Regions from separate parts of the Rahnella sp. WP5 genome, predicted to be linked through region 4. Evidence: predicted binding sites of a transcription regulator. Region 4 holds the regulator's gene; each other region holds the start of a gene.

Region 1 (7,354 bases), on a different contig from region 4:
AGCGCTATTAATCTGGGGATGATAACCCTAATTTCAATCCTCTGTTGAGGATTGTTGATGCTTTGTGTAAGTGTTTTTTTAAGTCAGCGAGAGTTCACAAAATTAAAGGATCCGTGAAGTCATGTAATGTAAGGATATGGAAAGGCTTGAGAGATGAAGCACAAGATCAGAAAAATGATTCTTTGCCGGTAGCATTTCAATTGTCTTTTTTAATGTATAGACAAACTCTTACTCTGCAATGCAGACATATAAACTGCGCTTTCATTGCGGGTATTCTGCCGTGTCAGCAGGCCATAATTATCTCATGTCGTATAATTTTTATTGTAAGCCTCTGTGATTTCTTTACCGGGAATGAATGCCCGCCCGTGCCAGATGTCAGTGCCACTCTCCGGTTGTTATAGTCTGCCAGGCATGTGATACAATACATGCCGAAAATTTATGCCATCCATTACTTTATGGGATCACTTCTTTATGGCTCAGCTTTATTTCTATTACTCGGCGATGAATGCCGGTAAGTCCACCTCGTTGCTGCAATCTTCATATAATTATCAAGAACGTGGTATGCGCACGCTGGTGTTAACAGCAGAACTCGATAACCGGTATGGTCAGGGTAAAGTCAGTTCGCGAATCGGCTTGTCGTCTCCTGCAGAGCTTTACAACACAGAGACAGAACTCTTCAATCTGGTGGCTCAGGAGAACCGCACACAGCGTTTGAGTTGCGTTCTGATTGATGAGTGCCAGTTTCTCACCAAAGCTCAGGTATCGCAGCTGACGGACGTTGTGGACGATCTGGATGTGCCTGTACTTTGCTATGGTCTGAGAACGGATTTTCGCGGAGAACTTTTTGAGGGCAGTGAATATCTGCTGGCCTGGGCGGATAAACTGGTTGAGCTTAAAACCATCTGCCATTGTGGTCGCAAAGCCAACCGCAACCTGAGACTGGATGAGAACGGTAACGCCTTACATGATGGCGCACAGGTCGTTATTGGCGGTGATGAAAGTTATGTTTCGGTCTGCCGTAAGCATTACAAAGAAGCGATGGCTGCGTTTGATGGCAGGGATGAAAGTAAGACTCTCTAAGTCATGAGCGCTGACTAAGTTCGATGAGCCAGAGTTGAATGATAAATCGCGAATTCGGACCATAAAAAAACCCGCCTTTCAGCGGGTTTTTTACTATCAGTATCTCAGCAGATTATTTTTTGCTGGTTTTCTTTTCAGCTTTTGGCGCAGGAGCAGCAACTTCTTCTGCTACGTCTTCACTGTATTCACGGCCGTAGTAAGTATCCATCAGAATCTGTTTCAATTCGGCGATCAGCGGGTAACGTGGGTTAGCACCGGTACACTGGTCATCAAACGCATCTTCAGACAGTTTGTCTACTTTAGCCAGGAAGTCAGCTTCCTGAACACCAGCTTCACGAATAGAGGTTGGGATACCCAGTTCCGCTTTGATTTCATCTAACCAGGTCAGCAGTTTCTGGATTTTCTGTGCAGTACGGTCACCAGGAGCGCCCAGACCTAAATGGTCTGCAATTTCTGCGTAACGACGACGCGCTTGCGGACGGTCATACTGACTGAAAGCCGTCTGTTTCGTTGGGTTGTCGTTGGCGTTATAACGGATAACGTTTGAAATCAGCATGGCGTTAGCCAGACCGTGCGGAATGTGGAACTCTGAACCCAGTTTGTGGGCCATTGAGTGACAAACCCCAAGGAAGGCGTTAGCAAACGCGATACCCGCGATAGTCGCCGCATTGTGAACACGTTCACGGGCAACCGGGTTTTTAGCGCCATCTTTGTAGCTGGCTGGCAGGTTTTCTTTCAGCAGTTTCAGTGCCTGCAGAGCCTGACCGTCGGAGTATTCGTTCGCCAGTACAGAAACATAAGCTTCCAGTGCGTGAGTGACGGCATCCAGACCACCGAAGGCACACAGTGATTTCGGCATGTTCATGACAAGATTGGCGTCAACGATAGCCATGTCAGGTGTCAGAGCATAGTCAGCCAGTGGGTATTTCTGGCCAGTCGCATCGTCAGTAACAACGGCAAATGGTGTAACTTCTGAACCAGTACCGGAAGTGGTCGTGACGGCGATCATTTTCGCTTTTACGCCCATTTTCGGGAATTTGTAGATACGTTTACGTATATCCATAAAACGCAGCGCCAAATCTTCGAACTGAGTATTCGGGTGTTCATACAGAACCCACATAATCTTCGCAGCATCCATTGGTGAACCACCACCCAGCGCGATGATAACGTCTGGTTTGAAGGAGTTCATCTGCTCAGCACCTTTACGAACAATGCTCAGCGTCGGGTCAGCTTCAACTTCGAAGAATACTTCAGTTTCAATACCATGACCTTTCAGAACGCTGGTGATCTGATCGGCATAGCCGTTATTGAACAGGAAGCGGTCAGTTACGATGAAGGCGCGTTTTGCTCCATCAGTCGCCACTTCTTCCAGTGCGATTGGCAGTGAGCCACGACGGAAGTAGATAGATTTAGGAAGTTTATGCCACAACATGTTTTCTGCTCGCTTCGCTACAGTTTTCTTGTTGATCAAGTGTTTAGGACCGACGTTTTCAGAGATGGAGTTACCACCCCAGGAACCGCAACCCAGCGTCAGAGACGGAGCAAGTTTGAAGTTGTACAGGTCACCGATACCACCCTGTGAAGCCGGGGTGTTGATCAGAATACGTGCGGTTTTCATTTTGTTGCCAAAATAATTCACACGTTCTGGTTGGTTGTCCTGGTCTGTATACAGGCAAGAGGTATGGCCGATACCGCCCATTTCTACCAGTTTCTCTGCTTTAGCGACGGCGTCTTCGAAATTCTTAGCGCGGTACATAGCGAGGGTAGGGGACAGTTTTTCATGCGCAAATGGTTCAGATTCGTCAACAATGGTGACTTCACCGATGAGCACTTTAGTATTCGCAGGCACTTTAATGCCAGCCATTTCAGCAATTTTCACTGCTGGCTGACCTACGATAGCGGCGTTGAGGCCGCCATTTTTCAGAATGATATCTGAAACGGCTTTGAGTTCTTTACCCTGCAGCATGTAGCCGCCGTGAGAAGCGAAACGTTCACGGACTGCATTATAAGCTGAATCAACCACGATGATGGACTGCTCAGAGGCACAGATGACACCGTTATCGAAGGTTTTAGACATCAGGACGGAAGCAACAACACGTTTGATATCTGCGGTTTCATCAACAACGACTGGTGTATTACCTGCACCCACGCCGATTGCTGGTTTACCGGAGCTATAAGCTGCTTTAACCATGCCCGGACCACCTGTTGCCAGAATCAGGTTCAGATCCGGGTGGTGCATCAGTTGGTTGGAAAGCTCTACGCTTGGTTCATCAATCCAGCCAATGATATCTTTTGGCGCACCCGCAGCGATGGCGGCTTGCAGGACGATATCCGCAGCTTTGTTCGTTGCATTTTTAGCACGTGGGTGTGGGGAGAAGATGATGCCGTTACGGGTTTTCAGGCTGATAAGCGCCTTGAAAATTGCAGTAGAAGTTGGGTTGGTAGTCGGAACGATACCGCAAATCAGACCAATTGGCTCGGCGATAGTGATGGTACCGAAGGTGTCATCCTGGCCCAGGATGCCACAGGTTTTTTCATCTTTGTAAGCATTGTAAATGTATTCAGAAGCGAAGTGGTTTTTGATCACTTTGTCTTCAACAATACCCATTCCGGATTCTTCAACAGCCAGTTTTGCCAGCAGAATTCGAGAATCGGCAGCAGCCAGGGCGGCGGCAGCGAAAATCTTATCGACTTGCTCTTGACTGAAGTTGGCATATTCGCGCTGTGCCTTCTTGACCCGAGCAACGAGTGCGTTTAGTTCAGCGACATTTGTTACAGCCATAATGCTCTCCTGATAAAGTTAAACTCTTTTAGTAAATAATCCGCCAAAGACTAGTATAGACCTGCTATCAGTCACCGTGAGAAACTAATTAAATCTAAGATTCTCAATGTGTTGTCTTTGTCTCTTTATTTGCTCAAAGAGCTTTCAGTTGTGAAGCACCGGGTAAAGCAGATGACGTTAAATAAATCACCTTCATCACTGGACGTTTTATCTTTCATGTAACGCTGAGTGACTATGTACTGAGATTACCTATTTGTAGGCAGGGTCAATTTGATCTGGATCACTAAATACTGATGCTGACACCTTTCAGCAACTTGATATTGAGAATGGTTATCAAATTCTCACTTGGATAATACAGTTTTGTATCTAAAGTTATCAATAAAAAATCTGTTTTTTAACAAAAGTTGTATTCACTGCCTTTGTTCAGAAATCTGGTGATAAAAACTATGAAACGACGTGGCGCCTTTACGGGGATTCCAGTACATTAGCGCCCATCAAAACCTTCATCTACTGGCATAGTTATGCGGAGTTCTGCGTGAGCCAATCTTTATTAGATTTTTCAGGGTATATCAAGTTTTTCGTCGGTCTGTTTGCGCTGGTCAACCCTGTGGGGATCTTGCCAGTCTTCATCAGCATGACAAGCTATCAGGCGGCAGCGGGGCGTAATAAAACCAATATGACGGCAAACCTGTCGGTTGCCATTATATTGTCGACTGCACTTTTCCTGGGCGATGCCATTTTGCATCTGTTTGGTATATCGATTGATTCATTCCGAATTGCGGGTGGGATCTTGGTGGTCACCATTGCGATGTCGATGATCAGCGGGAAACTGGGCGAGGACAAACAGAACAAGCAGGAAAAATCAGAAACAGCGATACGTGAAAATGTCGGGGTGGTTCCGCTTGCGCTACCTCTGATGGCCGGACCGGGCGCAATCAGTTCAACGATTGTATGGAGTTCACGCTATCACAGCTGGCCGAATCTGCTGGGACTGACACTTGCGATTATCTTCTTTGCATTTTGTTGCTGGTTACTGTTCAGAGCGGCACCATTGCTGGTGCGATTACTGGGGCAAACCGGGATTAACGTGATTACGCGTATCATGGGGCTTTTGCTGATGTCTCTGGGTATCGAATTTATTGTGACAGGGATTAAAGCTATTTTCCCTGGCCTGCTCTAACCTGCTGGTCACTGAATTATCACGGAAACACGGGTGGGTTTTCGTGATAATTATTACCTTTCCTTATAATGCGATGCATTAATATAGTGCAGCTAATGACTTAATTAAGCGCGTTTGCACCTAAATGTGGCGTAAAGCCACGTCTCATTCTTCTTTTCGAACCAAGTCTTCATTTCTTCTAATAAACTTAGCGAATTTTTAGCTAAATACGCATCTTTACTGCCCGTTTTGACGCTAATTTATCCACATCATTCTGTAAGGCTTGTGCATGCTGTATCGAGATGTTATTAGTGTTAACACCGCAGTTAACAGGTGTTTATCCTTGAAAACATCTTAATGTTAACGGATTGTGTCAGGCGAGTTCTTATGCAATCAGTGACGTTAATTTTGCGCTAAAAATTATCGTAAAAATGCCAATAAACAATGAGTTAACCAAGATTTCCAAATGTTTCCTTGTGGATGACTCATCGAGCTTGTAACCAGTAAAAGAGAATTGCGTAACAAATTTGCAAAATTTATTGGCGCCTGTATCAGGCTTCTGATAATTTTCAAATCGCCTTCAAAAATGGAATTTTGTTAAGCGGGATGCTCTGAGTGAGAACGAATCTTGCTAGAGACAGAAAGATTGAAGCCATTTTATTTGTTTTTGGAGAGTATCGTGTCGCAATGCGTACCACAAAATTATCCTCAGCCGCTTTCTGCGAAAAGAAAGCCGGGCATTGTGCTGGCGACATTACACAGTCTTTTGTTGAGTCTGCCGGTTCTGCAAAACAAACCTTCATCTCTTCTTCTCATTAATTGAATTCAGGCGCTTAACTGCGAAGGGCTTTCTATCGCCGTGAGGCGAATAAGAAAATAATATTGTTAAGGTCAGGAATAACAGTATGTGATTACCTGGTGTGACGCAGAACCTTGTTTTGTTGTGCACGGGGTAAATCAAATGGGGTGGGATCATCCTTAACGATCCCGGAAACAACATGGCGAACAACAGCCTGACGTTTCCAACGTTATTGAGTAATACATGCAGTAATAGGGGACAGCCATCTGCGGGTGGTAACTACATGGGGGCCTTTCTTGAGCAATTCGTTCCTGCTTTTGAAACCCATTGACCCAGCAAGGGTTTATCTTGCACCCAGGCGTGCAAGTTCATAATAAAAACTGGAGTTGAATAAAAATGACCAACATCACAAAAAAAAATCTGCTCGCTGCCTGCATTCTGGCTGCAGTAGGATCTGTTTCAATCAATAATGCATTCGCAGCCAACGTGCCAGCAGGCGTGACTCTGGCCGCCAAACAAGAGCTGGTGCGCAACAACGGTTCTGAAGTTCAGTCTCTCGACCCGCATAAAGTCGAAGGCGTGCCGGAATCTAACGTTATCCGTGATTTGCTGGAAGGCCTGGTAAATACCGATAGCAAAGACGGCAGCGTCATTCCTGGTGTAGCCACCAGTTGGGAAAACAAAGATTTTAAAGTCTGGACCTTCCACCTGCGCCCGGAGGCTAAATGGTCTAACGGCGACCCTGTAACAGCCGAAGATTTTGTCTATAGCTGGCAGCGTCTGGCGGATCCGAAAACTGCATCTCCGTATGAAAGCTATCTGCAATACGGTCATATCGAAAACATTGACGACATCATCAGCGGTAAGAAAAGCCCTGATACTCTGGGTGTGAAAGCGCTTGACGACCATACCCTGCAAGTCACTCTGACCGAACCTGTTCCCTATTTCGTCAAAATGCTGTCTCACACCGCGATGAAGCCGGTAAACAAAAGTGTTGTTGAGAAATTTGGCGACAAATGGACTCAGCCAGAAAACTACGTGAGCAACGGTGCATACAAACTGAAAACCTGGACCGTTAACGAACGCATTGTTCTGGAGCGTAGCCCGACTTACTGGGATAACGCAAAAACCGTTATTAATCAGGTCACTTACCTGCCAATCTCCTCTGAAGTGACTGACGTTAACCGCTACCGTAGCGGCGAAATCGACATGACTTATAACAACATGCCGATCGAACTGTTCCAGAAACTGAAAAAAGAAATCCCGACCGAAGTCCACGTTGACCCGTACCTGTGCACTTATTACTACGAAATCAATAACCAGAAAGCACCATTCACTGATTCACGCGTTCGTGAAGCGCTGAAACTGGGCCTGGATCGCGACATCATCGTGAACAAAGTAAAAGCGCAGGGCGATTTGCCAGCTTATGGCTATACCCCTCCTTACACTGATGGTGCAAAACTGACGCCTCCGGCCTGGTTCAAAGAGACTCAGGAACAGCGTAACGAGCAGGCTAAAAAACTGCTGGCGGAAG
Region 2 (7,354 bases), on a different contig from region 4:
AAAGAGGGGGGGAACTTATTCGTCATAAAGCAAAAAAAAACGGCACCCCGAGAGGTGCCGCTTTACGTTCGCTATAGGCAGACATTTACGTTCAGGCGAAAGCCTCAGCCGTAAATATTCGCGCGATCACGCAACTCTTTCCCTGGCTTAAAGTGAGGAACGTACTTGCCGTCCAGCTCGACTTTATCGCCAGTTTTAGGGTTGCGCCCAACACGCGGAGCACGGTAGTGAAGAGAAAAACTGCCAAACCCACGGATTTCGATGCGTTCACCATCAGCCAAGGTTGCAGCCATATGCTCAAGCATCTCTTTCACTGCATCCTCAACAGCTTTCGCCGGGATATGAGAGTGCTGGCCAGCAAGTCTTTCAATAAGTTCAGACTTGGTCATAGTACCTCCAAGCTTTGCAGCTAAACTACCGTTTCGGGGCGACTGAGCCGCCCCCCGTCATTACTCGCCTTTTGCCGCTTTGAACGCTTCAGCCATAGCACTAGAGAAGTTGCTTTCGTCTGGTTTGTTGTTAACAACAGCGATTGCATCTTTCTCGTCAGCTTCGTCCTTAGCACGGACGGACAGGCTTACTACGCGGTTCTTACGATCAACACCGGTGAATTTAGCTTCTACTTCATCACCAACGCTCAGAACCAGAGTTGCGTCTTCAATACGGTCGCGAGAAGCTTCTGAAGCGCGCAGGTAACCTTCTACGCCGCCAGCTAATTCAACTGTAGCACCTTTGGCGTCAACTGCTGTAACTTTACCAGTAACAATAGTACCTTTCTTGTTAACAGACAGGTAGTTATTGAATGGATCTTCAGCCAGTTGCTTCACGCCCAGGGAGATACGTTCACGTTCTGCATCAACTTGCAGAACCACAGCTGCGATTTCGTCGCCTTTTTTGTATTCACGTACTGCTTCTTCGCCTGCAACGTTCCAGGAGATGTCAGACAGGTGAACCAGGCCGTCGATGCCGCCGTCCAGACCAATGAAGATACCGAAGTCAGTGATTGACTTGATTTTACCTTCAACGCGGTCGTTCTTGTTGTGGGTTTCTGCGAATTGCTGCCATGGGTTGTTTTTGCATTGTTTCAGGCCCAGGGAGATACGACGACGTTCTTCGTCGATATCCAGAACCATAACTTCAACAACATCGCCCACGTTAACAACTTTAGATGGGTGGATGTTTTTATTAGTCCAATCCATTTCAGAAACGTGAACCAGACCTTCAACGCCTTCTTCGATTTCTACGAAGCAGCCGTAATCAGTCAGGTTGGTAACGCGACCAGTCAGTTTAGTACCTTCTGGGTAACGTTTAGCGATAGCGACCCAAGGATCTTCGCCCAGTTGTTTCAGACCCAGTGATACACGGGTACGCTCACGGTCAAATTTAAGAACTTTAACAGTGATTTCATCGCCAACATTAACGATTTCGCTTGGGTGTTTAACACGTTTCCAAGCCATGTCAGTGATGTGCAGCAGGCCGTCAACGCCGCCCAGATCAACGAATGCACCGTAGTCAGTGAGGTTCTTAACGATACCTTTAACTTCCATGCCTTCCTGCAGGTTTTCCAGCAGTTGATCGCGCTCTGCGCTGTTCTCAGACTCAATTACTGCACGACGGGAAACAACAACGTTGTTGCGTTTCTGGTCCAGTTTGATGACTTTGAACTCAAGATCTTTGCCTTCGAGATGCAGCGTGTCGCGAACAGGACGAACGTCTACCAGTGAGCCTGGCAGGAACGCACGAATACCGTTCAGCTCAACAGTGAAACCGCCTTTAACTTTACCGTTGATAACACCGGTAACAGTTGCAGATTCTTCGTAAGCTTTTTCCAGCGTGATCCAAGCTTCATGACGTTTAGCTTTTTCACGGGACAGCAGAGTTTCACCGAAGCCGTCTTCAACAGCGTCCAGCGCAACATCAACTTCGTCGCCAACCTGGATTTCCAGTTCGCCCTGTGCGTTTTTGAATTGTTCTGCCGGGATTGCAGACTCAGATTTCAGACCGGCGTCAACCAGTACGATATCTTTGTCGATAGACACAACAACACCACGAACGATGGAACCAGGACGGGTTTCGATTGTTTTTAAGGATTCTTCAAAGAGTTGAGCAAAAGATTCAGTCATGTTGATAATCTTTAGGTTCTTAAGTTTAACGTCCATCTGGCTTCCTGCTGGATGGGGTTGTTTCAAATGCCCCGCTACAGATCCTTGCGGCGAGGTTAAAAAAAACTATAGCCAAAACTGGCACTGAATATTCTTCAGCACCAGAGTGAGGCTCGATTACCGGGTTTGTTTTTGCGGCAATCCTAGAATTTCTGTGGCATAAGCCAGTGCTTTTTCGATGACTTCGTCGATGGACATGCTGGTTGAATCCAGCAACAACGCATCGGAAGCAGCCACTAGAGGCGCGACGGGCCTGTTACGATCACGGTCATCGCGCTCTTTGATCTCGGCTAAAAGCCGTTCAAAGTTAACACTAAAGCCTTTTTCCTGCAACTGTAGCATTCTTCTGTTTGCACGTTCTTCCGAACTGGCATCCAGAAATATCTTCACCGGTGCATCAGGGAAAACCACCGTCCCCATGTCACGACCATCCGCAATCAGGCCCGGTGCATCACGGAATGCGCGCTGCCGGCGCAATAATGCTTCACGAACGCGGGGAAATGCCGCCGCCTGAGACGCAGTATTGCCTACCGTTTCGGTGCGGATTTCATGGGTAACATCCTCACCTTCTAAAATAACGTGCAACTGCCCATCCTGAGCCACAAAACGAACGTCGAGATGTGCGGCAAGCGGAACTAGCGCCTCTTCTGAGACAATATCAACCTGGTGATGCAAAGCCGCCAGCGCCAAAACGCGGTAAATCGCGCCGGAATCCAACAGATGCCAGTTAAAGGCTTCGGCCAACGCTTTACACAACGTACCTTTACCTGCACCACTTGGCCCATCAACGGTGATTACCGGGGCTAAAGCCGTCATTTTTGTCTCCTTTCGGTGGGGTATGCCCGCTTCATTAGCCTCACAGGACTAATTCAGGAGCGGCATTATACGCTGCCTTCACTGCAACTGTTACCCCACATTTTTCAGTTGGCTAAAAAGCGGACGGTTCTGAGCCTGAAAACAAAAAAACGGACATCAGGGATGTCCGTTCATACACGGGCAACCAAGTGAAAAACTATGCCAGTGTGCTGATTGCCGCCAGACGGTCAAAATAGTCCGGGAACGTTTTTGCGGTACACTTCGGATCAAGAATGGTCACCGGCGTATCGGATAACGCCACCAGCGAGAAACACATCGCCATGCGGTGATCATTATAGGTGCCAATTTCGGCAAATTTCAGCGATTGAGGCGGATCAATACGAATGTAATCTTCGCCCTCTTCCACTGTTGCACCGACTTTACGCAGCTCAGTCGCCATCGCCGTCAGGCGATCGGTCTCTTTAACACGCCAGTTGTAAATATTACGCAACGTTGTCGGGCCTTCAGCAAACAAGGCAGCGGTAGCAATGGTCATTGCTGCATCAGGAATATGGTTCATGTCCATGTCAATGCCGTTCAGTTCACCGCGGGTACATTCGATATAATCATCAGCCCAGTGAATAGTAGCACCCATTTTTTCCAGCACGTCTGCAAAACGAATATCGCCCTGCATGCTGTTTTTGCCGATTCCGGTCACACGAACCGTACCGCCCTTGATCGCCGCAGCGGCCAGGAAGTAGGACGCTGAAGAGGCATCACCTTCGACCAGATATGCCCCCGGAGACACATAATGCTGACGTCCTTGGATGCTAAATCTCTGGTACTCGTGGTTTTCCACTTCAATACCAAAGGTTTTCATCAGGTTCAGCGTGATATCGATATAAGGTTTGGAAACCAGATCACCTTTAATCTGAATGGTTGTATCGTTATCTGCCAGCGGAGCTGTCATCAATAACGCTGTCAGAAACTGGCTGGAAACACTGCCATCAACACTGACGTCACCGCCACTAAATCCACCCTGCAGGCGCAAAGGCGGATAGTTTTCCTGCTCCAGATAATCAATCTGCGCACCGCCCTGACGAAGCGCATCAACCAGATGTCCGATCGGGCGCTCTTTCATGCGCGGCTCACCGGTCAGTACAACATCCTGTTCGCCCAGGCATAATGCTGCCGCCAGCGGACGCATTGCGGTTCCTGCATTCCCAAGAAACAGTTCCAGACCTTTAGCATTGGAAAAAGCCGTGCCCAGACCATCGATTTCACACTCGGTGCGGGATGCAGATAAACGATGCGTGACACCCAGTTGAGTCAGTGCTGTCAACATATGACGCACATCATCGCTGTCGAGCAGGTTAGTCAGGCGGGTAGTACCCTGTGCAAAAGCAGCCAGTAAAAGTGCGCGGTTAGAAACACTTTTTGAGCCAGGTAAATTGATGCTGCCGTTAACCAGCGCAACGGGTTGTAATGTCAGGGATTCCACTCTTTCTCCAATTCTTCTTTTCATAAAATGACCCCGGACATTGAGCCGGGGTCATTTTTAAGGCTTCTCAATGAAGCATTCTGCGAGCCTGAAAGCCAGCACACTTAACCGTGACGTTTTTCGAACTCCGCCATAAAGTCGGTCAGGGCTTTTACGCCTTCAATCGGCATTGCATTATAAATAGATGCGCGCATACCGCCAGCCACGCGGTGGCCTTTTAGTGCATGCAGACCGGCTTCCTGTGCCTGATCAAGGAACAGTTTATCCAGCGAGGCATCTGCCATCTGGAAAGGAACGTTCATCCACGAACGGTTAGCCGCCACCACAGGGTTACGATAGAAGCCGGTGCGATCGATTGCGCCATACAAAAGTTCGGCTTTTGCACGATTGCGCTTTTCCATTTCGCGCAGACCGCCCTGCTCTTTCAGCCACTTGAATACCATACCTGACAGATACCATGCAAAGGTCGGCGGGGTATTGAACATAGAGTCGTTCTCAGCCAGCACGGTATAATCGAGGATAGAAGGCAATTCAGTGCGCGCTTTGCCCAGCAGATCATCACGAACGATAACCAGGGTCAGACCCGCAGGACCGATATTTTTCTGCGCGCCAGCATAAATCACCCCAAAACGGCTGACGTCAATCGGGCGGGAAAGAATGCAGGATGAATAATCTGCTACCACGATTTTGTCGCCAAAATCAGGCATTTCATCAATAGCGATACCATCGATAGTTTCATTCGGGCAATAATGAACGTAGGCAGAATCTGCACTCAGTTTCCATTCGCTCATCGGCAGAATGCCACGCTTACCATCAATCGTAGTGGTGACATCAATCACGTTTGGCGTGCAATATTTTTGGGCTTCTTTAACTGCGCTGTGTGCCCAATAGCCACCATCAATATAATCAGCGGAGGATTTTTCACCCAAAAGGTTCATTGGCACAGCAGCAAATTGCGCACGGGCGCCGCCATGGCAGAACAGCACTTTATAGTTCGAGGGAATATTGAGCAGGTCACGGATATCCTTTTCGGATTCTTCAGCAACCTGGATAAATTCCTTACTACGGTGACTGATTTCCATCACCGATGTACCCAGTCCGTGCCAGTTACAAAGTTCCTGTTCCGCACGACGCAATACTTCAGCCGGGATCATTGCCGGACCTGCACTAAAATTATAAACCTGAGTCATTTCCCCTCACCACTTCTCTGAGACAGTCACATAGTAGTCACTAATTTAACGGTTTTATCATCCGAGACAAGCAGTCTGCAACGGTTATTGATGACGACCTGATAAACAGCGATGAGATGTTGATCACAAGGTTCATTCCTCCTTTTAACCCTGATTTTTCGGAATAATATGTGTAAGCACCGTCAAATTTCACACGGTATAACAGCGTGTTCAAACTCAAGCCTTTGACTTCACACAGCGATTACATTCTTAACACGAATACATGGAGCTAATGTGCAAAACCCCGTATCATTGCACGTTTTTAGCACGCTCAAAAGTGAACTCAATGACCCAAACTTTTATTCCTGGTAAAGACGCGGCGCTGGAAGACTCCATTTCCCGCTTCCAACAAAAACTCACCGATCTCGGCTTTAATATCGAAGAAGCTTCGTGGCTGAATCCGGTTCCCCACGTCTGGTCAGTGCACATTCGCGATCGCGACTGCCCGCTGTGCTTCACCAACGGTAAAGGCGCCAGCAAAAAAGCCGCACTGGCTTCTGCTTTGGGTGAATATTTTGAGCGCCTGTCGACTAACTATTTCTTCGCTGATTTCTATCTGGGCAAAGAAATCGCTAATGGCGATTTCGTTCATTATCCGAATGAGAAGTGGTTCCCGCTTCCGGAAGACGACAGTCTGCCCGCCGGGATCCTGGATGAGCGCCTGCACGCATTTTATGATGCCGATAAAGAACTGGTTGCCCGTGATCTGATCGACCTGCAATCAGGCAATCCTGATCGTGGTATCTGCGCTCTGCCATTTACCCGTCAGTCCGATCTGCAAACCGTCTATATTCCGATGAACATCATCGGCAACCTGTACGTTTCCAACGGGATGTCCGCGGGTAACACCGCCAATGAAGCGCGGGTTCAGGGGCTGTCAGAAGTCTTCGAGCGTTATGTCAAAAACCGCATCATTGCAGAATCCATCAGCCTGCCTGAAATCCCTGTTGAGGTTCTGGCACGCTATCCTGGAGTGGTTGAAGCCATTGCCAAACTGGAAGAAGAAGGTTTCCCTATTCTTTCTTATGACGCCTCGCTGGGCGGCAATTATCCGGTCATTTGCGTGGTTCTGTTCAACCCGGCGAACGGGACCTGTTTCGCGTCCTTTGGTGCACACCCTGATTTTGGCGTCGCACTGGAACGTACCGTGACGGAACTGTTGCAAGGCCGCAGTCTGAAAGACCTGGATGTCTTCACGGCGCCTACTTTTGACGACGAAGAAGTGGCTGAACACGCTAACCTTGAAACCCATTTCATCGACTCAAGCGGTCTGATTTCCTGGGATATGTTCAAACAAGACGCAGACTATCCGTTTGCAGACTGGAGTTTCAGCGGTACCACTGAAGAAGAATTTGCGACACTGATGGCTATCTTTGATAAAGAAGATGCTGAAGTGTATATCGCCGATTACGAACATCTGGATGTATACGCCTGCCGCATTATCGTTCCGGGCATGTCTGACATTTATCCTGCCGAAGATTTATTGCTGGCGAATAACAGCATGGGCGCGCATTTGCGTTATCAACTGCTGGCGTTGCCGGGCAGCGATCTGCCAAAAGAAACCTATCTTGAGATGATCACTCAACTCGACGATGAAGGTCTGGATGACTTTACCCGCGTTCGCGAACTGCTGGGGATCGCCAGCGGCAAAGACAACGGCTGGTACA
Region 3 (7,354 bases), on a different contig from region 4:
GGGGGAGATGGCATTGCGATGGTGACGGAGTTGCAGCAATTGCTGTCCCTGCATGCGCCGCATGCCAAAGTGCTGGCCGCCAGTTTTAAAACGCCGCGTCAGGTTCTGGCCTGTCTGCTGGCAGGTTGTCAGTCGGTCACTATCCCGGTGGACGTAGCGGAGCAATTTATCAGTGCGCCTGCGGTACAGGCGGCTGTCGATAAATTTGAACAAGACTGGCAGGGTGCCTTTGGGCAGTTGTCGCTGTAACGGGTTAACTTCCCGTAAAAAGCCCGGCAGGAAAAACCTGTCGGGCTTTTGTCATTCTGGTCCGTGTCCTTTTACTGCACGCCATACTTTTTATTGCTTAACCCCATACTGCGCAAAGAAATCCAGCATCCGTTGCCAGCCGTCGGCGGCGGCTTCAGCGTGGTAACTCGGGCGATAATCGGCGTTAAACGCGTGGCCCGCTTCCGGATATACCACGATTTCCGCCGTAGCATTGGCTGCGCGAATGGCCTGACGCATGGTTTCAATGGTATCCAGAGGAATGCTGGAATCTTCTGCGCCGTATAAACCCAGAACCGGTGCATCCAGCGCGGCGGCGCGGTCAACCGGATTTGACGGGCTGGTCAGCGTTTTATCGCCGACCAGTTTGCCGTACCACGCCACGCCCGCTTTCAGCTGCGGATTGTGCGCCGCGTACAGCCAGGTGATGCGCCCGCCCCAGCAGAAACCTGTGATGCCTAATTTAGAAATGTCCCCGCCATGTTGTGATGCCCAGTGTGCAGTGTGATCGAGATCTGCAAGCACCTGCTGATCCGGCACTTTACTGACCAGTTTAGCGAAAAGCTCACTGATTTCAGTGTAGTCACGCGGGTCACCCTGCCGGAAGTACAACTCCGGCGCGATGGCCATATAACCCTGTTTCGCCAGACGGCGGCAGATATCCTGAATGTGTTCGTGTACACCAAAAATCTCCTGCACCACCAGCACGATCGGCAATTTACCTGTGAACTGCTCCGGACGGGCGAGGTAGGCGGGCATATCTTCGCCCTGCGAGGGTATGGTGGTCTGGCCTGCGTGCAGCCCGTCGGTATCGGTATGGATAGTGGTGCTGGCGACGGGAGTGACGGCAGGGGCAAAGCTGGTCGGAGCCTGTTTCAGGGTAAGCAATTCTTCTTTTTTCATTGGGGTCTCCAGGCAAGTGTCCATACGAAAATCTGTGGCTATGGATTAAAACTATAGCCGGAAAGCATGAACAGCAAGGCGCAAGAGATGTTCTATAGTTAAAAGTTAATCAGGAAAGTCATCATGGAAGATTTACAGAACGTCTACAGAACACCCGAAACCTTTGTCGAGGAGCTATGTTCAATGTCAAAATCACCCTCTAAAGTGACCAAGAAAAGCGAGTCAAAATCGGTAAGCCGCGCCCCCGCCACGGGCATTGAATCTTCACAGCCAGGCCTGGGGGATCTTGCGCCCGGCGATCGTATTTATCAGCCTTCACCACAACCGACACCGCCAGGAAAAGAACCGACAGCGTCCGGCAGTGCGAAGAGTCCGGAAAATACCAATGCCAAACTCGATGCATTAGAACGCCACCGCAAAAATGGTGAAAAACAGCCGCTGACCACCAATCAGGGCACCAAAATCTCTGATGATCAGAACTCGCTGAAAGCCGGAAACCGTGGCCCGACACTGCTTGAAGATTTCATTCTCCGTGAAAAAATTACTCACTTCGACCATGAGCGGATTCCCGAACGTATCGTTCATGCGCGGGGCGCTGCGGCGCACGGTTATTTCCAGCCCTATCGCAGTATGAAGGCAGTGACCAAAGCCAGCTTCCTCTCTGATCCTAAAAAGAAAACGCCGGTATTTGTGCGTTTCTCTACCGTTCAGGGTTCCCGCGGTTCGGCAGATACCGTGCGTGATATCCGCGGCTGGGCGACCAAGTTTTATACCGATGAAGGCATTTACGACCTGGTCGGTAACAATACACCGGTGTTCTTCATTCAGGATGCCCATAAATTCCCTGATTTTGTGCATGCGGTAAAACCCGAACCGCATAACGAAATCCCGCAGGGGGCGAGTGCGCACGATTCCTTCTGGGATTACGTGTCCCTGCAACCGGAAACCCTGCATAACGTGTTCTGGGCGATGTCTGACCGGGGCATTCCGCGCAGTTACCGCACGATGGAAGGTTTTGGCATCCATACTTTTCGTTTCGTGAATGCGAAAGGCAAAGCCACTTTTGTGCGTTTCCACTGGAAACCGCTGGCCGGAAAAGCCTCTTTGTTATGGGATGAAGCGCAGAAACTGGCCGGGAAAGATGCCGATTTCCACCGCCGTGATTTGTGGGAAGCCATCGAAGCCGGAGATTATCCGGAATACGAACTGGGTGTGCAGTTGATCCCGGAAGAAGATGAATTCAAATTTGATTTCGACCTGCTCGACCCGACCAAACTCATCCCTGAAAAACTGGTGCCGGTAGAACTGATCGGCAAAATGGTGCTCAACCGTAACCCCGATAATTTCTTTGCTGAAACCGAGCAAGCCGCGTTCCACCCGGGGCACATTGTGCCGGGCATAGATTTCACCAATGATCCGCTGTTGCAGGGGCGACTGTTCTCTTACACCGACACGCAAATCAGTCGTCTGGGCGGGCCTAATTTCCATGAAATTCCGATTAACCGGCCGACGTGCCCTTTCCATAACTTCCAGCGTGACGGCATGCACCGTCAGGACATTGATACGAATCCGGCGAACTACGAGCCGAATTCCATCAACAATAACTGGCCGAGGGAAACACCTCCGGCAGCGTCCGGCGGTGGCTTTGAAAGTTATCCTGAACGGGTTGATGCAGAAAAAATCCGTCAGCGCAGCCCGTCATTTGCCGAATATTATGCCCATCCTCGCCTGTTCTGGCTGAGCCAGACAACAGCGGAGCAGGATCATATTATCGGCGCTTTCTCATTTGAATTATCGAAGGTGGCGCGGCCGTATATCCGCGAGCGGGTCGTGGATCTGTTAGCGCATGTTGATCAGACGCTGGCGCAGAAAGTGGCGAAAAATCTGGGTATTACCCTTTCCGCTGACACCCTGAAGATCAAACCGCCGAAGCCCGTGAATGGGCTGAAAAATGATCCGTCGCTGAGTTTGTATGCCAGCGGTAAAGGCACGATCAAAGGGCGGCAGGTGGCGATATTGCTGGGTGAAGGTGTGAATGCGGCGGATGTTCTGGAAACCTTACAGGCACTTCAGGCCGCTGGCGTTCACCCTAAGCTGCTGGCCAGTCATTTAGGGAGTGTGACTGCCGATGATGGTTCTACGTTGCCGGTTGATGCGACGTTTGCCGGATCGCCTTCCATCACCGTTGATGCAGTGATTGTTCCGCATGGGCATATCGACGCACTGCTGATGAATGGCGATGCACGGCATTATGTGCTCGAAGCCTACAAACACCTGAAAGTGGTGGGGCTAAGTGGCGATGCACGCCGCTTCAAATCGCTGCTGGGGCTGACGGACGATGTGCCGGAAGAGGGCGTTGTGGAAGGTGAAAAAGCAGAAGGAGCGTTGCTGAAGGCGTTTCTGAAAGACATGCTCAAACACCGGATCTGGTCGCGCAGTGCGGCGGCAGATGCCGTTCCTGCCTGATTAACTGTAACTGATAAACAGGCAATCCCCGGCAGCGGAGATTGCCTGTTTAAAATTCCCTCACCCCTCCTTATTTTGTGACTTGAATCACAAAATAAATGTATGTGAAATTCCCGTTGTTACATCATAGTGACGACCGTCACGAAATAACGTCACAATGTTCAGTACAGTTGCCGGGTGTTCCTCCTGCCAATAAATGACCTTACACACAGAGGAGTTTGTTATGTCTCAGCCTGAAGTTTTCCATCTTGGCCTGGCCAAAAAAGATTTAAACGGCGCGACGCTGGCGATTGTTCCCGGCGACCCTGAGCGCGTGGAAAAAATTGCCAAATTGATGGAGAACCCGGTTCGTCTGGCTTCCCACCGCGAATTTACCTCATGGCGTGCTGAGCTTGATGGCAAATCTGTGATTGTTTGCTCAACCGGTATTGGTGGCCCTTCGACCTCTATTGCGGTTGAAGAACTGGCGCAACTGGGGATCCGTACTTTCCTGCGAGTCGGCACAACTGGCGCTATCCAGCCACACATCAATGTCGGTGACGTTCTGGTCACGACCGCTGCCGTTCGCCTTGATGGCGCGAGCCTGCACTTTGCGCCGATGGAATTCCCTGCAGTAGCCGATTTTGCCTGCACCACCGCGCTGGTTGCGGCGGCAGAAGCCGTGGGTGCCGCGACGCACATTGGCGTTACCGCCTCTTCTGACACCTTCTATCCGGGTCAGGAACGTTATGACACTTACTCTGGCCGTGTTGTCCGTCGCTTCAAAGAATCGATGAAAGAGTGGCAGGAAATGGGCGTCATGAACTACGAAATGGAATCCGCGACTCTGCTGACCATGTGTGCAAGCCAGGGCCTGCGCGCGGGGATGGTGGCGGGTGTTATCGTGAACCGCACGCAGCAGGAAATCCCTAATGCGGAAACCATGAAAAAGACTGAAAGTCATGCGGTGAAGATTGTTGTAGAAGCAGCCCGCAGGCTTATTTAGTCCCTATAAAACTAAAACAACCACATCACATCATCACATCAATGGGCTGCCTCTGGCGGCCCATTTTTTTGCCCTGCTAAGCAGATCTGTTAAGGTCATGTTAGTAATCCATCTGGAATAATTGATGAATCTCCTCCCGGAACTCTGACAAAAGGAACTGCATTTTTGACTGTTCACGACCTTCTTGAGTACACCACTACCTTCATCCGTGCCCATCAGGTGTGGGCTGCACCGATCGTTTTCTTTCTGGCTTTTGGTGAGTCTCTGGCATTCCTTTCCCTGCTGCTCCCGGCGACGTTTATCTTGCTGGGACTCGGCGCGCTGATTGGCGAAACCGGTATTCCGTTCTGGCCCATCTGGGCTGCTGCCGCCGCAGGCGCTTTCCTGGGAGACTGGCTTTCTTACTGGATTGGTGCCCGTTATCAGGATCGGGTTGGCAATTTCTGGCCTTTCTCCCGCCATCCGCAAATGCTGGTTCGTGGACATGCTTTCTTTGAAAAATGGGGCATGCCCGGGGCTTTCATTGGCCGCTTCTTTGGCCCGCTTCGTGCCGTTGTGCCACTGGTTGCCGGTATCTGCGGTATGCCGCAAAAATATTTCCAGATTGCGAATGTGACGTCTGCACTCATCTGGGCTTTCGGCATCCTGGCGCCAGGTGCTTTCGGCATTCAGTGGCTGAGCCGCTGGTTTTGAATGCTGCTCTCTGTGGCTGGCTATCGCAAGGGGGCAAATACAGAGAAATTCCTTTTTGGAAGACGTCTCGCAAAGGCTCAATGCAACAGAAAATAGACTGGACATCCATACAGCCTGACATTACCTTGGCCGCAAGAGACTTTAAGAGGGAAATCGCGTGGATATCAGCATCCTGACAGCCCTGGGGGCGGGGTTAATGGGCTTACTCGTAGGTTGGCTTATCGCCAGCCTGCGCCAACAGCAACAGCAGACGGAGTATGAAACGCAGCGCCGTTTGCTGGAACAATCGCTGGAACAGGCTAAAGCGGAAAATGATACGCACAAAAGCGAGCGGCAATCAGGGCAGCAGCAACTGCGCGAGGCTGAACTTGAGCTGCGCAAACTGCATAGCCTGCAGGCGGCCAGTCAGGAAAAATTACAACTGCTTGCCCACTGGCAAAACGAGTGTGAGCAACTGAATCAGGAACTGCGTGCGCAGCGGGAAATCAACAGCGCGCAGGAAGCAGAGTTGCGTGAGGTTTCAACCCGTCTGGATGAAACCCGCATGGCGGCTGAAGAAAAGCAGCGTCTGCTGATTAACAGCGAACAGCGCCTGAGCAGCCAGTTTGAAAATCTGGCTAACCGGATTTTCGAACAAAATGGCCGTCGTGCCGACGAACAGAACAAGCAAAGTCTCGACAAGTTACTGTTGCCGTTGCGCGAGCAACTGGATGGTTTCCGTCGTCAGGTGCAGGACAGCTTTGGGCAGGAAGCCCGTGAACGCCATACGCTGGCGCATGAGATCCGCAATCTGCAGCAACTGAATGTGGAGATGGCCCGTGAAGCCGTCAACCTGACCAAGGCACTGAAAGGTGACAACAAAACGCAGGGCAACTGGGGGGAAGTGGTGCTGAGCCGCGTGCTCGAGGCTTCCGGTTTACGCGAAGGGCATGAGTACCAGACTCAGGTCAGCGTGCAGGTTGACAGCAACAGCCGGATGCAACCTGATGTGGTCGTCAGGTTACCGCAGAATAAAGACGTAGTGATTGATGCCAAAATGACCCTGGTCGCGTATGAGCGCTATTTCAACAGCGAGGATGACAGCGAGCGGGAAGCGGCACTCAATGAACATATTGCCTCGGTGCGCGGACATATCCGCCTGCTCGGGCGCAAAGATTACCAGCAACTTCCCGGTCTGCGCAGCCTCGACTATGTGCTGATGTTTATCCCTGTTGAGCCCGCTTTTCTGCTGGCTATCGACCGTGAGCCAGAATTGATTAGCGAAGCGCTCCGGCACAATATTATGCTGGTCAGCCCGACGACCCTGCTGGTGGCGCTGCGAACGATCAGTAACTTGTGGCGCTATGAGCATCAGAGTCAGAACGCCAAACGTATCGCCGACCGCGCGGCACGTCTTTACGACAAACTGCGGCTGTTTGTGGATGACATGGAGTCGATGGGACAAAGTCTCGACAAAGCGCAGGGAAGTTATCGATCCGCGATGAATAAACTCTCGCAAGGCCGTGGTAATCTTATCGGACAGGTGGAAAGTTTCCGCGCGCTGGGTGTTGAAGTTAAACGGCCTATCAGTCCGTCTCTGGCTGAAATAGCGAAAGCGGAAAATGAACCTGAAGACACCGCATCTCTGCCCGATACCTCTGATGCGGAAGAAGAACAGACGCTGAACCCGGGTGAGTTAACTCCCCACCAGCAGGCATAGCGGTTGAGAGGGCCTGCACTGTATTTGTGATTCAATGCATGAATTTTTGCAATATGTTGAATCACCATCGGTGATGGGGCTTTCGAACGGGTTCTGATACACTTCTCCCCAAGAGTTCGACTGAAAAAGCAGGCATAAATAATGGAAAAGCAGACGCCGGAAACCACCCATTTTGGTTTTCGTACAGTAGCCAAAGATGAAAAACAGGAAATGGTGGCAGAAGTCTTCCATTCCGTTGCGGCAAAATATGATTTGATGAATGATCTGATGTCTTTCGGTATTCATCGCATCTGGAAACGCTTCACTATTGATTGCAGCGGTGTCCGTCAGGGACAACGTGT
Region 4 (7,354 bases):
AAAGGAGCATCGATTGAATTCGATACCCATCAGTTGCCGCTGCTGACGCTGTGGAAAAACACCGACACTCTGAAGCAGGGTTACGTTACGGGTATCGAACCGGGCACCAACTATGCGTATCCGGTCACTATCGAACGTAAACAAGGCCGCGTGAAACAACTGCAACCCGGCCAGAGCACGGTGTTTGAACTGAAATATTCACTTCTGCCGGATGCGCAGGCGGTGAAACAGCTTGAGGATCGCGTGAAAACGCTTCAGGCAGATCATAAAACAGACGTGAACGAGACCCCTATCGCTGTTGAATAATCCGAGTTTAGGGCGCTGAAGCTGGCGCCCTTTTTTCTCTGTCTATACTTAACTCCACAAGGTATGTGCCCGAATGGCTGTACCCAGGGAGGAAATAATGGCGAAGAAACTGACACTCAGGCAGCAGGAAAAACTTTTTCGCGAACGTCAGCGGCAGAACTTTCAGGCCAGTAGCGCGCTGGATGGTTTGCAGGTTGAGGTTATCACGTTAGACAACGAACAAATTTCACAACGTCTCACCGAACTGAGGAAGCACTATGAACGATAAACTCGTGCCCGGTGCCGACCCTTACTATTATACCGGCATCAATGTGCTGAAAAACCGGCTGGAAATCCGTGAAGAACATCGTCTGTTGCAGGCCGAACTCGCATTTACTGCCCTGCGCGCGTCAGCGATGCCGCTTGGGCCTGCGGTGATGGGACTGCCGCATCTGTGTGCGGTGCATCTGTCTTTGTTCCAGGATATTTACGCCTGGGCAGGCGAGTTCCGTGAAATCGATATCTACAAGGATGACACTCAGTTTTGCCATTTCGAATACATCGAAAAAGAGGGCAACGCGCTGATGCAGGAGCTTGAAGAAGAAGAGTTTCTGGTCGGGTTACCCCTGGATAATCTCGCTGAGCGTCTGGCTCACTATTACACCGGCCTGAATCTGCTGCATCCGTTCCGCGAAGGTAACGGACGTGCGCTGCGGATCTTCATCGAGCAACTGGTCATTCATGCTGGCTACGATATTGACTGGTCCAAAGTGGATCGTGAGCGCTGGCTGGCGGCCAATAAAACGGCGGTGTTTGGTGATGAATCCGCGCTGGTGGCAATTTTTAATACTGTTGTCAGTGAAATCCCGGAAGAACATTGATCGACAAAATACTGAGCCTGAGCTGAAAAATGCGTAGAATTGCCCGGTAAATTTTCCGACTTTTACCGGGTACACTATGCTGCTGCTGATCGACAACTACGATTCCTTCACCTACAACCTCTATCAATATTTTTGCGAGCTAGGTGCAGAGGTGAAAGTGATGCGTAATGATCAGCTGACGCTCACCGACATTGAACAGCTTTCCCCCTCACATCTGGTGATTTCTCCCGGCCCGTGTACGCCTGATCAGGCTGGCATTTCCCTGCAAGCGATTGCCCATTTCTCCGACCGTTTACCGATACTTGGCGTGTGCCTCGGGCATCAGGCGATGGCGCAGGCGTTCGGCGCGAGCATCGTCCGCGCCCGGCAGGCCATTCACGGCAAAACATCCCCTGTCCGCCATACCGGCAGGAGTGTCTTTACCGGGCTGAATAATCCGCTGACCGTGACGCGCTACCATTCGCTGGTGGTCGCGCCACAGACGCTGCCCGATTGTTTCGAGGTTACTGCATGGACAGAACGGGATGGTGGTCGTGACGACATTATGGGCATCATGCACAAAACCTTGCCGCTGCATGGCATTCAGTTCCATCCTGAAAGCATTTTGAGCGAGCAGGGGCATCAGCTTTTGGATAATTTCCTTAAAATCTAATCAGTTAATATTGCTGAAAAAATTACTTACCCATCAGATGCGATTTCTGTTTGCCTGTGTGTGATTTTTTATGCATATTTTGTGATTATATTTTCATATCAATGGTCGTGAGGGAGAAGGGTAATGGCGGAAAAATCATCGGTAGATCGGGGCACATTCGATAAAGTTATTTTGCCGGTTTATTCACCTGCGAAATTCATTCCCGTGAAAGGTAAAGGCAGTCGCGTGTGGGATCAGCAAGGGAACGAGTACGTTGATTTCGCCGGGGGTATCGCTGTGACGGCGCTTGGACATTGCCATCCGGCACTGGTGAAAGCGTTGCACGAGCAGGGCGAAACCCTGTGGCATGTCAGTAACGTATTTACCAATGAACCCGCCCTTCGACTGGCGCAGAAGCTGATCGACGCGACCTTTGCCGACCGCGTATTCTTCGCCAACTCCGGCGCTGAAGCCAACGAAGCGGCCTTTAAACTGGCGCGCTATTACGCCTCGCACCGTCACAGCCCGTACAAAAGTAAGATCATCGCTTTCCATAATGCCTTCCACGGTCGCACGCTGTTCACGGTTTCCGTGGGTGGCCAGCCGAAATACTCCGACGGCTTCGGCCCGAAACCCGCTGATATTGTGCACGTGCCGTTCAATGACCTGGATGCCGTAAAAGCGGTGATCGACGACCACACCTGCGCCATTGTTGTCGAGCCTGTGCAAGGGGAGGGCGGTGTCACGCCTGCGACCAAAGCGTTTCTGCAAGGTCTGCGCGAGCTTTGTGACAAACATCAGGCGCTGCTGGTGCTGGATGAAGTACAAAGCGGCATGGGGCGCAGCGGCAAGTTGTTCAGCTACATGCATTACGGCGTGACACCGGACATCCTGACCACTGCCAAAGCGCTCGGCGGTGGTTTCCCGGTTTCCGCCATGCTGGCAACCGAAGACGTGGCCTCGGTGATGGAACCGGGCAAACATGGCACCACCTACGGCGGTAACCCGCTGGCCTGCGCCGTCGCTGAAGCCGCGCTGGATATCATCAATACGCCAGACGTGCTGGCCGGGATCAACGAGCGCCGCGAGAAATTCATCAGCGCGCTGGAGGCCATCAACCAGAAATATCACATCTTCAGAGAGTTCCGCGGCCAGGGTTTGCTGATCGGCGCCGAGCTTTCTGATGCGTATAAAAACCGCGCCGGAGAATTCCATGCCGCCGCCGCCGACTGCGGGCTGATGATGCTGGTCGCCGGACCGAATGTCATGCGGTTTGCGCCATCGCTTGTGATCGACTTCGCGGATATTGAAGAGGGGATGGGAAGGTTTGAGAAAGCAGTGGGGAAAGTTTGCGGGGGGTGAGCCCCACGCCTCCGTCTTTAAACGCTTGATCGAGACAATTTCGGTTTCTCACTAACATTTATCACATGGCCTCTCGCGCCGAAACCGACCAAGAGGGAAAAGTGCTTTTTCCCTCTTGGATCTCCCTTCGCTTTTTCACTGCGCGCTGTCGCGGGCACGGTGGACATGTTCTGGCGCATTAGTGTGTGGCGCAAAATGTCATCGCTGCGCGATTCCCGAATTTCAGGCTTCGAGCCTAAGGTCTCGAACCGTTCATTCGGTGCCATTTTTGAGCACGCCAATCGACATTTCTAAAAGATAAAACCCTTCTGCTTTTGAATTTAGAATCCTGCGGGCGAATCAGAAATCTTGCTGAACGGAGCGGCTTCGAGACCAGTGGCTCGAAGACCGAGAGAAGGAACCGCAACGCGGCAAGATTTCCAGCCTGTCGCTGTGGTTGCTGGAACATAGCCTACGAGCGAAGCGCGCAGTTTAAGACGTGGAGATTCCAAAGAGGGCTCGTCTTAGCCCTCTTTGGTCGGTTTCGGCTCGGTGAGTTAAGCGAACACGGCAATTGAAAAACCGAAACTTTCTCAATCCGTTTAAAAGAACGCCAGTACACGGCATCCGTACTTGAGAAACCGAGATATTCGCAATTTCAAAAAGCAGTCTGGCTGCAAGCCAGTAAAACGGGGATTTGAAAGGGGCATCCCCCTTCACGCCCGCCGCGTCAGCCAGATCCCATGATGCGGCCTCTGCTTCCACGCCAGTGACGAGATGGTATGCATCACGCTGAGATGTGAAATTACGCGCCGCAGATGGCGTTCCATTTCGGTCAGTGGCATATCCGGGTGAAGTTCCGGCGCATTAAACAGGTTGTTCTCGCTGCCCGGCCCGTCGTAGAGCAGTCGTTGCTGACAGCTTTGCAGCGCGATTTCGCAGGTCTGTAAATACTCTGTCGCCAGTTTTTCCGGCAGCATGTAATGCTCGCGGGCGAGGATCGTCATCGCGTTGATATGCTCAACCACAAACTGACTGTGCGTCACCCACAAACGCATATCCGCCAGATAATGTGAGTTAAAACCCGGCTCCTGCATCGCCTGATTTAGCGAAGTGAACAGCTTATTGTGCGCCTGATTGACCTGCATACGGGTGTACGCCAGTTTGGCGGTGTCGGGGCTTTCCTCGAGCAGCAGGCGGATAGCGTCCTGATAGATTTCCAGCGCCTGGTGTGCATTCTGGCGCAGCAAACCGCTTTGCCATTGCGGCCACAGCCAGATAGTGCCACCAAAGGCCAGCGCGCAGCCGATCAGGGTATCGACCAGTCGTGGTACCAGAAAATGCACGCCGTTCATCGCCAGCAATTGCAGGGTATACACTGCAGTCACCGTCATGCCGACCATCGCCAGTCCGTAGTTTTTGCGCAGAACGGTATAGGACAACAGGGTGATCAGCAACATGCACAGCAGCGTGGTGCCTTCCGGCAGTTCCAGTTTGAGCAAGCCTGAGGCAATCAGCAATCCGGCCAGCGTACCGAGTGCACGGTGCTGGATCCTCACCCGCGTGGCGTTATAACCGTTCTGGCTGACCAACATGATAGTCAGCAAGATCCAGTAGGGTTTGGGCAAATTGAAGAACAGACCCAGACTGCTGCCAATCGCCAGAATAATGCCCAAACGTGCGGCATTACGCAGTGCCACGGATTTGAAGGAAAGATAGCTTTTCAGCGCGGGCCAGAAGGGCAAACGCGGCTGGGTGTTCATCAGGTCACGTTTGTACAACGGCCGCTGTGTGCGTAACAGACGGGCAATGCGGCTGAAATGGTAATAACAAAACTGACCTACCGGATTGTCCGGGTTGCGCGCGGCGATTTTCTCCAGCGCGGTCAGCTCATTGGCCATCGTAAAGCGCCCGGATAAACGGTGATAAAGAATATCGTCGGCAATCACCCGAAGACGGGTGGAAATCACCTGCGCATTTCGGCGGATAACCGCTTCGGCATGGCTTTCCTCCACCAGTTTCTGCACTTCTTCCGGCTGATGCAGGCTCACTGTAATATGCTCCTGCAAATCGAGCGCCACCTGAAAACGCTGAAACAGCCGTTTATGGTGATGATGATGTCCGTGCTGGGGCAACATGTGTAATTGCTGATAAAGCAGGGCAATCAGGTCGATAACCTGCTGCTGGCGGGTTAGCAGTGGGGGTAACGCGGTTTCGGGATCGGTGTGTTGCGTCAGCAGGCTGTACTTAGCTTCGAAATAATCCGCGAGTTGCAGATAGAGCTGGCTGAGCGTTTCGCGCATCGGCTGTTCTTCCGAAATACGAAACCACGCCCAGTTAAACAATCCGTACCAGGCTGTGCCAGCGGCGAACAACACCGGGGCCTGCCACATCGGGCGCACGCCCACCATACTCAGCGTGAAGATAGTCGCCACCAGCGCACCGGGCAACAGGCGCGCATGCAGCGGGCTGATTTCACCGGTGACGCCCAGCAGTAACGCCAGCGACAGCATGATCAGCGGCAGCGGTATATGCCAGCTTTCGAGCATCAGTTGCAGCAGAAGGCTGCTCACGGCAAAGAGTGAACCGCCGACGAGCAGGCGTTTGAAAAAGCGTTTATGCGGGGTATCCAGACCGGCGATGTTACAACAGGCCGGGCAGAGGGAAAACAGCAGGCCCATTTGCAAATTGCCAAACAGCCAGCAAATGCCAACAGGTAAGCACAACACCAGCGTCTGGCGCAGCGCGTAGTTCACTTCAGGATGGTAAAACAGTCTTCGCCATAGCGTCATGGGTAAAGCTTAGCCCATAAAAAAGGCGCGACAGTGTTTTGCCGCGCCAATTTTTGAGGGATTAACGTGTGCCGTAAACGACAATCGTTTTACCGTGTGCGGAGATCAGGCTCTGATCTTCCAGCATTTTGAGAATGCGTCCGACTGTTTCACGTGAACAACCGACGATTTGGCCAATTTCCTGGCGGGTGATCTTGATTTGCATCCCGTCCGGATGGGTCATTGCATCAGGCTGTTTAGCCAGATTGAGCAAGGTTTGAGCGATACGACCGGTAACGTCAAGGAAGGCAAGGTTGCCGACTTTCTCTGACGTCACTTGCAGACGGTTTGCCATCTGCGCGGAGAGACGCATCAGAATATCCGGGTTAACCTGAATCAGCTGGCGGAATTTTTTATACGAAATTTCAGCCACTTCACAGGCAGTTTTAGCACGTACCCAGGCACTGCGTTCCTGACCTTCTTCGAAGAGTCCCAGCTCACCGATGAAGTCACCTTGGTTAAGGTAGGACAGTATCATTTCCTTGCCTTCTTCATCTTTAATCAGGACAGCAACTGACCCTTTCACGATGTAGTAAAGCGTTTCGGCTTTTTCACCCTGGTGAATCAGCGTACTTTTAGAAGGATACTTATGTATATGACAGTGAGACAGGAACCATTCAAGAGTCGGGTCTGTTTGTGGCTTGCCGAGAACCATTTGCTATTATCCTCTGTTGTTATCGCTGCCCAAAATCACAGGGCTCAGAGTTCCCTGTACGGCACTTCAAATCCAAAGCGCCCTTTCAGCATATAACTCTCCAGAAATGCTGCAAGCGGATGTCGGAGTGCAACAGCCTGTTTATTGCTGTCATCACCGTGGGTTCTGTACTTAAACCGCAAAAACCGTCACCGCAATTTACTGGAAAGTATGTTTCGGCTTTGTTTGTAGCACAGGTTTGAGATGCTGTCTTCTGTTGTCTCGCTTCAGCATGATGGCGATCGGGTTACGTTGCCAGATTTTAGGTGAAAGGGTACTCTGAGAGCAGATTTCGACAAGTTTATTCACCGGGAGAATAGTTCATGCATGCACGTGTCAAATGGGTTGAAGGACTGACATTTTTAGGTGAGTCTGCATCGGGTCATCAGATTTCAATGGATGGAAACGCGGGTGATAAAGCCCCAAGCCCGATGGAAATGTTACTGATGTCCGCAGGGGGGTGTAGTGCAATCGACGTGGTGTCAATTTTGCAAAAAGGTCGTAATGACGTGCGTGATTGTGAAGTGAAGCTGACCTCACAACGCCGCGAAGAAGCGCCGCGTCTGTTCACTCACATCAATCTGCATTTTATCGTCACCGGTAAGGATCTGACCGATAAGATTGTTGAACGCGCAGTCAGCCTGTCTGCCGAAAAATACTGTTCTGTGTCTCTGATGCTGGGGAAAGCGGC

Evidence for each region. The regulator CRP, encoded in region 4, controls carbon source genes, mostly activating them, when cyclic AMP is high. The targets are predictions, from matches to a motif close to ATGTGANNNNNNTCACAT.
Region 1: a site for CRP is predicted at 4,131-4,148, ahead of EX31_RS10070 (YchE family NAAT transporter). Genes of this name have one in related genera too.
Region 2: a site for CRP is predicted at 5,760-5,777, ahead of serC (3-phosphoserine/phosphohydroxythreonine transaminase). Genes of this name have one in related genera too.
Region 3: a site for CRP is predicted at 3,712-3,729, ahead of udp (uridine phosphorylase). Genes of this name have one in related genera too.

What each region holds. Positions count from the first base shown of each region.
Region 1 covers NZ_JQJR01000010.1:219,693-227,046, reverse strand. The annotation lists gene EX31_RS10080 (thymidine kinase) at 472-1,080, shown strand; gene adhE (bifunctional acetaldehyde-CoA/alcohol dehydrogenase) at 1,193-3,862, opposite strand; gene EX31_RS10070 (YchE family NAAT transporter) at 4,398-5,042, shown strand; gene EX31_RS25990 (hypothetical protein) at 5,637-5,840, shown strand; gene oppA (oligopeptide ABC transporter substrate-binding protein OppA) at 6,217-7,354, shown strand, end outside.
Region 2 covers NZ_KN050720.1:217,265-224,618, forward strand. The annotation lists gene ihfB (integration host factor subunit beta) at 105-389, opposite strand; gene rpsA (30S ribosomal protein S1) at 450-2,123, opposite strand; gene cmk ((d)CMP kinase) at 2,280-2,978, opposite strand; gene aroA (3-phosphoshikimate 1-carboxyvinyltransferase) at 3,175-4,458, opposite strand; gene serC (3-phosphoserine/phosphohydroxythreonine transaminase) at 4,563-5,648, opposite strand; gene ycaO (30S ribosomal protein S12 methylthiotransferase accessory factor YcaO) at 5,974-7,354, shown strand, end outside.
Region 3 covers NZ_JQJR01000016.1:17,524-24,877, reverse strand. The annotation lists gene fsa (fructose-6-phosphate aldolase) at 1-249, shown strand, start outside; gene EX31_RS14650 (dienelactone hydrolase family protein) at 340-1,170, opposite strand; gene katE (catalase HPII) at 1,354-3,636, shown strand; gene udp (uridine phosphorylase) at 3,860-4,621, shown strand; gene EX31_RS14635 (DedA family protein) at 4,787-5,314, shown strand; gene rmuC (DNA recombination protein RmuC) at 5,472-7,013, shown strand; gene ubiE (bifunctional demethylmenaquinone methyltransferase/2-methoxy-6-polyprenyl-1,4-benzoquinol methylase UbiE) at 7,155-7,354, shown strand, end outside.
Region 4 covers NZ_JQJR01000007.1:35,628-42,981, reverse strand. The annotation lists gene EX31_RS04650 (aldose 1-epimerase family protein) at 1-306, shown strand, start outside; gene EX31_RS04645 (YhfG family protein) at 404-574, shown strand; gene EX31_RS04640 (putative adenosine monophosphate-protein transferase Fic) at 564-1,166, shown strand; gene EX31_RS04635 (aminodeoxychorismate synthase component II) at 1,243-1,818, shown strand; gene EX31_RS04630 (bifunctional acetylornithine/succinyldiaminopimelate transaminase) at 1,942-3,159, shown strand; gene EX31_RS04625 (YccS/YhfK family putative transporter) at 3,855-5,930, opposite strand; gene crp (cAMP-activated global transcriptional regulator CRP) at 5,992-6,624, opposite strand; gene EX31_RS04615 (OsmC family protein) at 6,987-7,354, shown strand, end outside.